2 regions of the Lysinibacillus sp. NPDC093197 genome follow, and region 2 is predicted to be linked to the other one. Evidence: riboswitches for the same ligand, from Rfam matches in the RefSeq annotation. Region 2 holds a riboswitch; the other holds the start of a gene.
The links. Region 2 has a riboswitch for lysine ahead of ACIP9G_RS12240 (amino acid permease). Riboswitches for the same ligand answer to the same signal wherever they lie in the genome.

Region 1 (4,481 bases), on a different contig from region 2:
AAGCTGTTTTTTCAGCTTCTTCTTTTGATCGCTTTAACACTTTTACCTGTCCAACTGTACAATTTTTTAGCACATTGTGATTGTTAAACAAATTAAACTGTTGGAAAACCATTCCTAAATGTGTACGATAAGCTTGAACGTTATGTTTTGCGTGTAAAATATTTTCCCCTTTATAAATAATTTCCCCACCATTTGGTGTTTCAAGTAAATTAATGCAACGAAGGAGTGTTGACTTGCCGGATCCTGATGAACCAATTAGACATACAACCTCTCCTTTTTCTACTTTAAAATTCACATCTTTTAATACTTGGTTACGACCAAATGATTTACTTAAATGTTCTATTTGAATGATTGCCATTTGTTCGTTCCCCCTAGTCAATTTCTTTCAGTTCTTTTTGATAAGCATCCGGACCGTCAAGACGTTTTTCTACATATAGTAAAATTCTTGAAGCCGTAAATGTCATAATGAAGTAAAGCACACATGCGACAAAGAACGATTCGAAATAACGGAAGTTATTACCCGAAATCGATTTTGTTTGAAAGAATAATTCCGTTACACCAATTACACTTAAAACGGCAGTATCTTTAATATTCATAATGAGTTGGTTACCTGTTGCAGGTAAGATGTTACGAGCAACTTGCGGTAATACAACATGCATCATAATTTGCACATGCCCCATGCCAATCGCAGAAGCAGCTTCGTATTGACCTTTATCGATAGAGACAATCCCACCACGTACGATTTCAGCCATATACGCACCCGTATTCAGTGAAACGACTAAAATACCAGCAGTAATAAAGTGCATATCGATGCCAAAAGCAATATCTAGCCCGTAAAATACTACCATTGCCTGTACAATCATTGGTGTACCACGGAAAAATTCAACATAGCATGTCAGTATAAAATTAATACATTTTAATAAAAAATGTTTTATACTTTTTTTACGAACTGGAATGGTATGCATAATCCCAATAAAAAATCCGATGAATGCACCAATAATTGTACTGATTGTTGAAATGAGTAACGTATAATACGCTCCTCGTAAAAACATTTGCCAGTTGTTTTCTATAATAGAAATGATCCATTCTAAACTCATGATGTTCCTCCTAACAACGTGTTGTTGCTTTATATCAATTATGCCTTTTGTGAAATCATCTCTTCATTTGAATTCATTTGCTTTATTCAAAATATGTGACACACTTCTTAGACATGACTTTATTCAGAATGACTGCCTCTCTGAACAAACTAAATATGATAAAGGCTGTCCCAGTCGCTCTTAGCAAAATGTCACGACTTTCAATCAGTAAAAATCAACTTCTCTATATGTTGTAAGTGAATTTTCACTTAGAGAAAACAGCATACTTGAAATTTCCGGTATGCTGTTTTTTCGTTAAGGACAACCCTATCTCTTTTTGTATTACTGAGCTGCAGGTTGTTGAAGAATAGCTTCTTCCATAATTTTTTGGCGATCATCTTCTGAAATACCTTTTAAGATTTCATTAATTTTATCTAGACTAGCATCACCTTTACGTAAACCAACTGCAATTGAAGTATTTGAAATATCTGTATCAAATCCTTCTTCAAAAGATACAAATGTGAATTTGTCATTAGCTGCTGCTGCCGAAATACCTTCTGGACGTTCAGCTACATAGCCATCAATTTTGCCAGCTTCTAGAGCTACACGCATTGCAGAGAAGTTTTCCATCGCTGTTTGCTTTTCTACACCTTTAATTTGATCGATAACATTATAGTTAGATGTATTTAGCTGAGATGTAACTTTTGCACCTGAAAAATCTTGAATTGATTTTGCATTTTCATATTTGCTACCTTTTTTAATTACCATTACGAAATCAGAAGTGTAGTAGTTTTCAGTGAAATCAATTGTTTGTTTACGTTCTTCTGTTGGAGACATCCCTGCTACAATCGCATCGATTTTTTTTGACTGAAGCGCAGGTACTAAACCGTCCCATTCCATTTTTACTACTACTAATTTTTTACCTAAGCCATCAGCGATTTTTTTCGCCATTTGTACATCGTAACCGCCTGCATACTCTGCATTATCAGCAATTTTCACTGCTCCGTTTGCATCATCTTGCTGAGTCCAGTTAAATGGAGGATAACCTGCTTCCATCCCAATGCGGAACTCTCCACCAGTTTCTTCCTTTGAACCATCACCTGTTGTCTTTTCATCCTTGTCACCAGAACCACAAGCCGCTAACACGATTGCTGTCATTGCTGTTAACATAAATAACAACCATTTTCTTTTCATCTAAAACTCCCCTTTTCTGTAAAAAAAATAAAGCAACTGTACAAAAAAAGACCTAAGTTTTGAACTTAGGTCTTACCTTTTATTGACAGTTGCCCAAATCCTCACTATAATTTCCATGTTTCCGAGATAGCACAACCTAGTAAACTGGAATTGAATTTACTAGGACAGTCCTGCACTTATTCACTGCAGACCCAGCATAAAAGTACGAGCTCCTTTTATACTTCGGCGATATTTCCTTCTCCATTACGTCTTCGCTTGCTTATACTCAGCAATGGACTAATAAATACCGCGCCTCTACCTCACAAAAAACAAAAGTGAGGTTTGTTTATTTAAATGATATATAGATATTACTATAAAGCTAGCATAGTCGTCAAGATAGTTTTATCATTTTTCTGACTAATTACAAAATTAGCCTATAATCCTTTTAAAATCCATAAATAAAGTAGAATAACATTAACTATGTTTGTCATCATTTCACAAATTTTTATTATAAAAAACAAGATTTATAAACCATAAGAATCGATTTCCCAGTCAAATAAAGGCCATTAAGACCATCAAGCAAATTTCATTATAGCGTAAATCAATCTAAATGAAAAACCCTGCTAAACAGTTAAGTTTGCAGGGTTTGAATACTTAATTTATCGAATTAAGAATTTAATAATAAATCTTCTGGATTTTCAAGTAACTCTTTAACTGTTTTAAGGAAGCCTACAGAATCTTTACCATCGATAATACGGTGGTCGTAAGATAATGCTAAGTACATCATAGGACGAATTTCTACTTCGCCATTTACTTCTACAGGGCGTTTTTTAATTGAGTGCATTCCTAAAATAGCAGCTTGTGTACCGTTCATAATAGGTGTTGACATTAATGAACCGAATACACCACCATTTGTAATTGTGAATGAACCACCTTGAAGATCAGCTAAACCTAATTTTTTATCGCGTGCTTTTTTAGCTAAGTCTGCAATTGAATCTTCAATTTCAGCAAAGTTTTTGCGGTCAGCATCGCGTACAACTGGTACTACTAAACCTTCTTCAGTTGATACAGCTACACCAATATCAAAGAAGTTATTTAAGTGAATTTCATCGCCAACGATTTGAGCATTCACATAAGGGTATTTTTTAAGCGCCGCAACAACAGCTTTTGTGAAGAATGACATGAAACCAAGCTTAGAGCCAGTAGACTCAAAGAATTGATCTTTTTTACGAGAACGTAGTGCCATAACATTTGTCATATCTACTTCATTGAATGTTGTAAGCATAGCAGTCGATTGCTTAACTTCTAATAAACGTTTAGCAATTGTTTGACGACGACGGCTCATTTTTTCAACTGTAACACGTGACTCATCAACAGCTACTACTGCTTTTGGTGCTGCTGGTGTCGCTTGAGGTGCTGCTACAGGTGCTGTACCGTGAGCTGCAACGTCTTGTACACGTACGCGACCTTGTGGATCAACTGGAGATACAGCTGCAAGATCAATACCTTTTTCACGAGCAAGTTTACGTGCTGCAGGAGATGCAATTACACGCTCGCCAGAAGTTTCTTCCACAACTGGTGCTGCTGGTGTTGGTGCAGCTACTGCTTGAGGAGCCGCTGGTGTTGGAGCTTCCGCAACTGGTGCGGCTGCTGGTGCAGGTGCTGCCCCTTCGCCCGCTTCTACAACTGCGATTACTTGACCTACAAGAACAGTATCGCCTTCTTCAGCTAAAATTTGTGTTAACACCCCAGCTTCTTCAGAAATGATTTCAGCATTTACTTTATCTGTTTCAAGTTCAACGATGAATTCACCTTTTTCCACGCGGTCTCCCACTTTTTTAACCCACTGTGCAATACTACCTTCTGTAATCGATTCTGCTAATTCAGGGACTTTAATTTCAGCCACTTTCATTTCCTCCTTTGATTAACGTGCATGCGTATCATGCACATAAAAGGGCTACCGCCTTAGGCATGTAGCCCAGCTTCCAGTAATAATAATATATTTAGTTTACTTTTACCGTTTCAGCAACTGCTTCTTCAATTAGAGCTGATTGAGCTGCTTTATGAGAATCTGCATCACCTTCTGAAGTTGAGCTCATTGCAGGACGACCTACATAACGAAGCTTTTTGCCTTCAGATAGTTCATATAATGTTTCCAATGCGTAATTCCAAGTACCTTGGTTTTTAGGTTCTTCTTGTACCCATACGATTTCTTTAGCGTTAGGATACTTA
Region 2 (4,481 bases):
AGCCTAGCACAACTGTTAACGGCGTTTTTAAATCATGCGAAATATTGGCAAGCATCTTTTTCATTGAACTTTCCGTTTTTCGATGTTTGGCTAATATTTTGTGCGTATCATTCAGTAATGCATTTATAGTAGTAAGCAGTTGCTGTAGTTCTTGATTCGATGTAGCAACTAAAATTTTCTCGTTTGATTGTTCGTTTATAATAGCTTGTAGTTTGGTGTGCATATATTTGAGCGTAACGTTTTGCTCACGTTTTCTTTTCAACTGAAAAAGAATGATTGCTATGAGAAAAAGAATAATGGTAGATAGAAATAGTATCATACGCCTAGCCCTCTAATTTATAGCCAATTCCCCAAAGTGTTTTAATATACTTTGGGTTGGAAGGGTCATCTTCAATTTTTTCTCGCAATCTCCTTATATGCACATTAATAATATTTTCATCACCATAATATTCATCATTCCAAATGAGTTGATAGATTTGCTGTTTAGTAAATACGCGATTACGATTTGTGATAAATAGCTTTAAAATCGCAAATTCCTTTGAAGTTAGTTTCACCTGTTGTTGGTCTTTTTTAACTGAGAAATTAACGACATCAATTACCAAGTTACCGATAGTCAATGTCCCCTTCGTTTCCTCCATCGAGCTTGAATATTGTGTAGCCCTTCGTATTGCAGCTTTCACACGCGCTGAAAATTCCAACATTGAAAATGGCTTTGCAATATAATCATCCGCTCCTAATCCAAGACCTAATGCTTTATCTACATCACTGTCTTTTGCTGACATCATAATAATAGGTAGCGCTTCTTTTTCTCGAATTATTTTTAACACTTCTAATCCATCTAGTTTAGGCATCATAATATCCAAAATAACTAAATCAAACGTTTTACTTAAACAAATTTGCACTGCTTCTTCACCATTTGTAACGGATGTAACGGCAAAGCCCTCCATTGTTAAAAACTTGTCGACCATTTCTCGGATGGCCTCATCGTCTTCAACAAGTAATATATGTTTTTGCATGTTAGGCACCTCTTCTCAATAAAGCATTATCTTTAATTCCCATCTGCTTGAACAGTTTTACATTTTTATCCTGTCTCTATATAGCTTACCATATGTTTTTTTAAAAGTGACAGGCACTCAAACAATTCTCAAACAATTTACCAAGCTAAAATCACACTCCAGCGCCGCACACAACGGAAATCAACGGCAAATAAATAAAAGCTGCCCTATAAACTAATAGGACAGCTTTTATTTCTATTTTTCTACTTTTAAATCACACTTTTGCAGTGGAATCATTTTAGTTTTATGTTTTATTTTATAGCCTAACCACAAGACGATAAACAGCGGTATACCGATATATGAAACAAGAACGCCGTACCAGTCAATTGAATCGCCTGTGAAAGCTGTGTAGTTTTGACCAATTACAACAATCATACACACTGTAAATGCAAAGAGTGGCCCGAATGGATATAGCTTTGCTTTATATGGTAGTAATTTTGGGTCTATGCCTTGTGCTTCAAAAGCTCTACGGAAACGGTAATGACTAAAGGCAATACCAAGCCATGCAATAAAGCCTGACATCCCAGATGCGTTTAAAAGCCACATATAGACAACGCCATCACCAAAGAATGATGCTAAAAATGCTAAGCAACCTACTGCTAATGTCAGCAGTAATGCGTAAATTGGAATTCCGCGACGGCTTAGCTTAGCGAAAATCTTAGGTGCATGTCCATCTACTGCTAATTGCCATAACATACGTGATGATGCATATAATCCTGAATTACCTGCAGACAACATCGCCGTTAAAATAATGGCATTCATTAATGAAGCAGCAAAGGCAATTCCTAAGCGATCAAACACTAATGTGAATGGTGAAACAGCAATATCTTCAGATAATAAACGAGCATCTGTAAATGGAATTAACATCCCAATAGCTGCAATGGCTAAAATGTAAAATAAAATAATACGCCAGAAGACGGACTTAACAGCCTTCGGAATATTTTTACCAGGATCATCAGTTTCCCCAGCAGTTATCCCTAATAGCTCTGTCCCTTGGAACGAGAAACCTGCTGCTAGAAATATACCGAATGTAGCAAGGAAGCCACCGTGGAATGGTCCATCACTTATAAAGAAATTCGTAAAGCCTACAGGAGCTTGTCCACCTAAAATACCGAAAATCATCAATAGGCTGACGATAATGAAAACAATAACAGTCACAACTTTTATCATTGCGAACCAATATTCACTTTCACCATAGCTTTTTACAGATAGTAAATTAAATGTTAGTACAATCGCAATAAAGATGACTGTCCATAGTGCCGAAGAGCTGTCTGGGAACCAGTACTTCATTATAAGAGAAACTGCTGCAATTTCAGCGGCAATTGTAATCGCCCAGTTATACCAGTAGTTCCAGCCAAGCGCAAAGCCAAGCGCTGGATCTACAAATTTTGTTGCATACGTACTAAATGAACCTGATGAAGGCATATAAGCTGCCATTTCACCTAAGCTTGTCATTAAGAAGTACACCATAATGCCGATTAATGCATAAGCAAGAAGTGCACCACCTGGTCCAGCCTGCGCTATAGCACCACCACTTGCTAGAAATAGCCCAGTTCCAATCGTACCGCCTAACGAAATCATTGTTATATGGCGGCTTTTTAATTCTTTTTTCAACTCTGGTGCTTTATGACCGAGCTGATTAGTTTTTATCTCACTCACGTTAAAGCTTCCTTCCTTTTCTAAGAGGCAAAAAAATGCCATCACATGAACGTTGTGATGGCTAAGTAAATCCTCTGTTTCTTAAAAATGATAGCACAACACGTTGTCCAACGTGACAGTTCTGTTCCTTTCGGAGACAGCCCCAGCATGAGGTTTTCAAGTCCCCTCACACTTCGGCAATATTTCCTTTCAGCTAACATCTTCAATGCTTGTCATCTCCATTAGCTTACTTATAAATACCGCGACCTCTACCTCAATACAAACATGAGGCATATAATTATTAAATTTATGATGTTTCTTAGTTTAACATACGACCTAAGACATTTCAATAATACGATTAATGTTCTGTATTTTATGAATATTCTACTATTTTTATTATTGTGTTAAAGTGTTATAGTGGTTCGAATTATAATTGTTCTATCAGGGAGGTACTTATTTTGACAACTAACGAGGAATCTACTTATCCTAGCAGAAAGATTAACTGGAAGGGCACAACGCTTCTATTAGTCATCGGTGTAATTTTTCTTGCTTCGACATTACGTATGCCATTAACGGTTGTAGGACCAATTATTTCCTTCATTCGTGAGGATCTCGGTATATCTAACGTACTTGCAGGCTTTCTAACAACCATTCCATTGCTTGCATTCGCGCTAGTGTCACCTATTGCCCCAGTAATAGCAAGAAAACTGGGTCTGGAATTAACACTATTTATATCAACGATTTTATTAGCACTAGGAATTGTGCTGCGTTCACTTGGAACAACAGGATTACTCGTATTTGGTACAATGATAATAGGTGTAGCTATTTCATTTGGTAACGTCCTTATTCCAGGGCTACTTAAAATGAAATTCCCTTATCATGTTGGATTACTGATGGCATTTTTCACAATGTCCATGAACTTAACCGCTGGAATTGGCGCTGGTATTAGTTATCCCATAGCCAATGCTTCTCTTGGCTGGCAAGGTGCACTTGCAATCGCTCTAGCTCTTGTCGTAGTGACGATTTTGATTTGGATTCCACAATTAAAATTTAATAAGCCTGAACCAACTGTAGCCACTACGAAAGCACGTATACCATTGTGGAAATCACCAGTTACTTGGGCAGTCACGGGCGCGATGGGCTTTCAATCATTATTATTTTATACAACTGCAGCTTGGATTCCAGAAATCTATATTGCACAAGGAATAGCCGCAGATCGTGCAGGTTGGATGTTTTCCATCATGCAAATTTCACAAGTACCTATGGCTTTAGCTGTACCAATTATCGCTAGTAAAATGACATCACAGCGACCCCTCGTTTTAATGTTTACTGCCTTTTATTTCATCGGCTTTACTGGCCTTGTCATGGAATGGACTAGTCTTGCTGTACTGTGGATGATATTGCTAGGTTTAGCAGGTGGTGCTTCATTTTCTCTTGCAATGATGTTCTTTACACTTCGTACACATACGGCATTTGAGGCAGCTGATTTATCTGGCTTTGCACAATCATTAGGCTATTTATTAGCCGCAGTAGGTCCTATTTTATTTGGTTACTTACATGATTTATTTGGCGGCTGGGATACAGCTGGATGGCTATTTGTTGTCGTTGCGGCATTACTATTCTTCTGTTCGTTTAGAGCTTCTAGAAATGAATATATAAATTAAAAAAGGCAGCTCATCATACTATGAGCTGCCTCTTTACATTTAGTAATGCGGTTTCTGATAAAAATAATTTGGTGTATTATAAACATTGACATAAGGCTTATGAAAAATATGTGTCGTTGCAGGA

Region 1: it holds a riboswitch for lysine, as region 2 does, so the genes downstream of both, ACIP9G_RS01400 (transporter substrate-binding domain-containing protein) here and ACIP9G_RS12240 (amino acid permease) in region 2, are expected to answer to the same signal.

The regions. Positions count from the first base shown of each region.
Region 1 is NZ_JBIVOH010000001.1:277,862-282,342, forward strand. Features, by position in the region: gene ACIP9G_RS01390 (amino acid ABC transporter ATP-binding protein) at 1-358, opposite strand, end outside; gene ACIP9G_RS01395 (amino acid ABC transporter permease) at 372-1,097, opposite strand; gene ACIP9G_RS01400 (transporter substrate-binding domain-containing protein) at 1,419-2,270, opposite strand; lysine riboswitch at 2,390-2,575, opposite strand; gene odhB (2-oxoglutarate dehydrogenase complex dihydrolipoyllysine-residue succinyltransferase) at 2,917-4,155, opposite strand; gene ACIP9G_RS01410 (2-oxoglutarate dehydrogenase E1 component) at 4,253-4,481, opposite strand, start outside.
Region 2 is NZ_JBIVOH010000003.1:487,873-492,353, forward strand. Features, by position in the region: gene ACIP9G_RS12230 (sensor histidine kinase) at 1-319, opposite strand, end outside; gene ACIP9G_RS12235 (response regulator transcription factor) at 324-1,016, opposite strand; gene ACIP9G_RS12240 (amino acid permease) at 1,251-2,714, opposite strand; lysine riboswitch at 2,798-2,973, opposite strand; gene ACIP9G_RS12245 (CynX/NimT family MFS transporter) at 3,152-4,357, shown strand; gene ACIP9G_RS12250 (nitric oxide synthase oxygenase) at 4,397-4,481, opposite strand, start outside.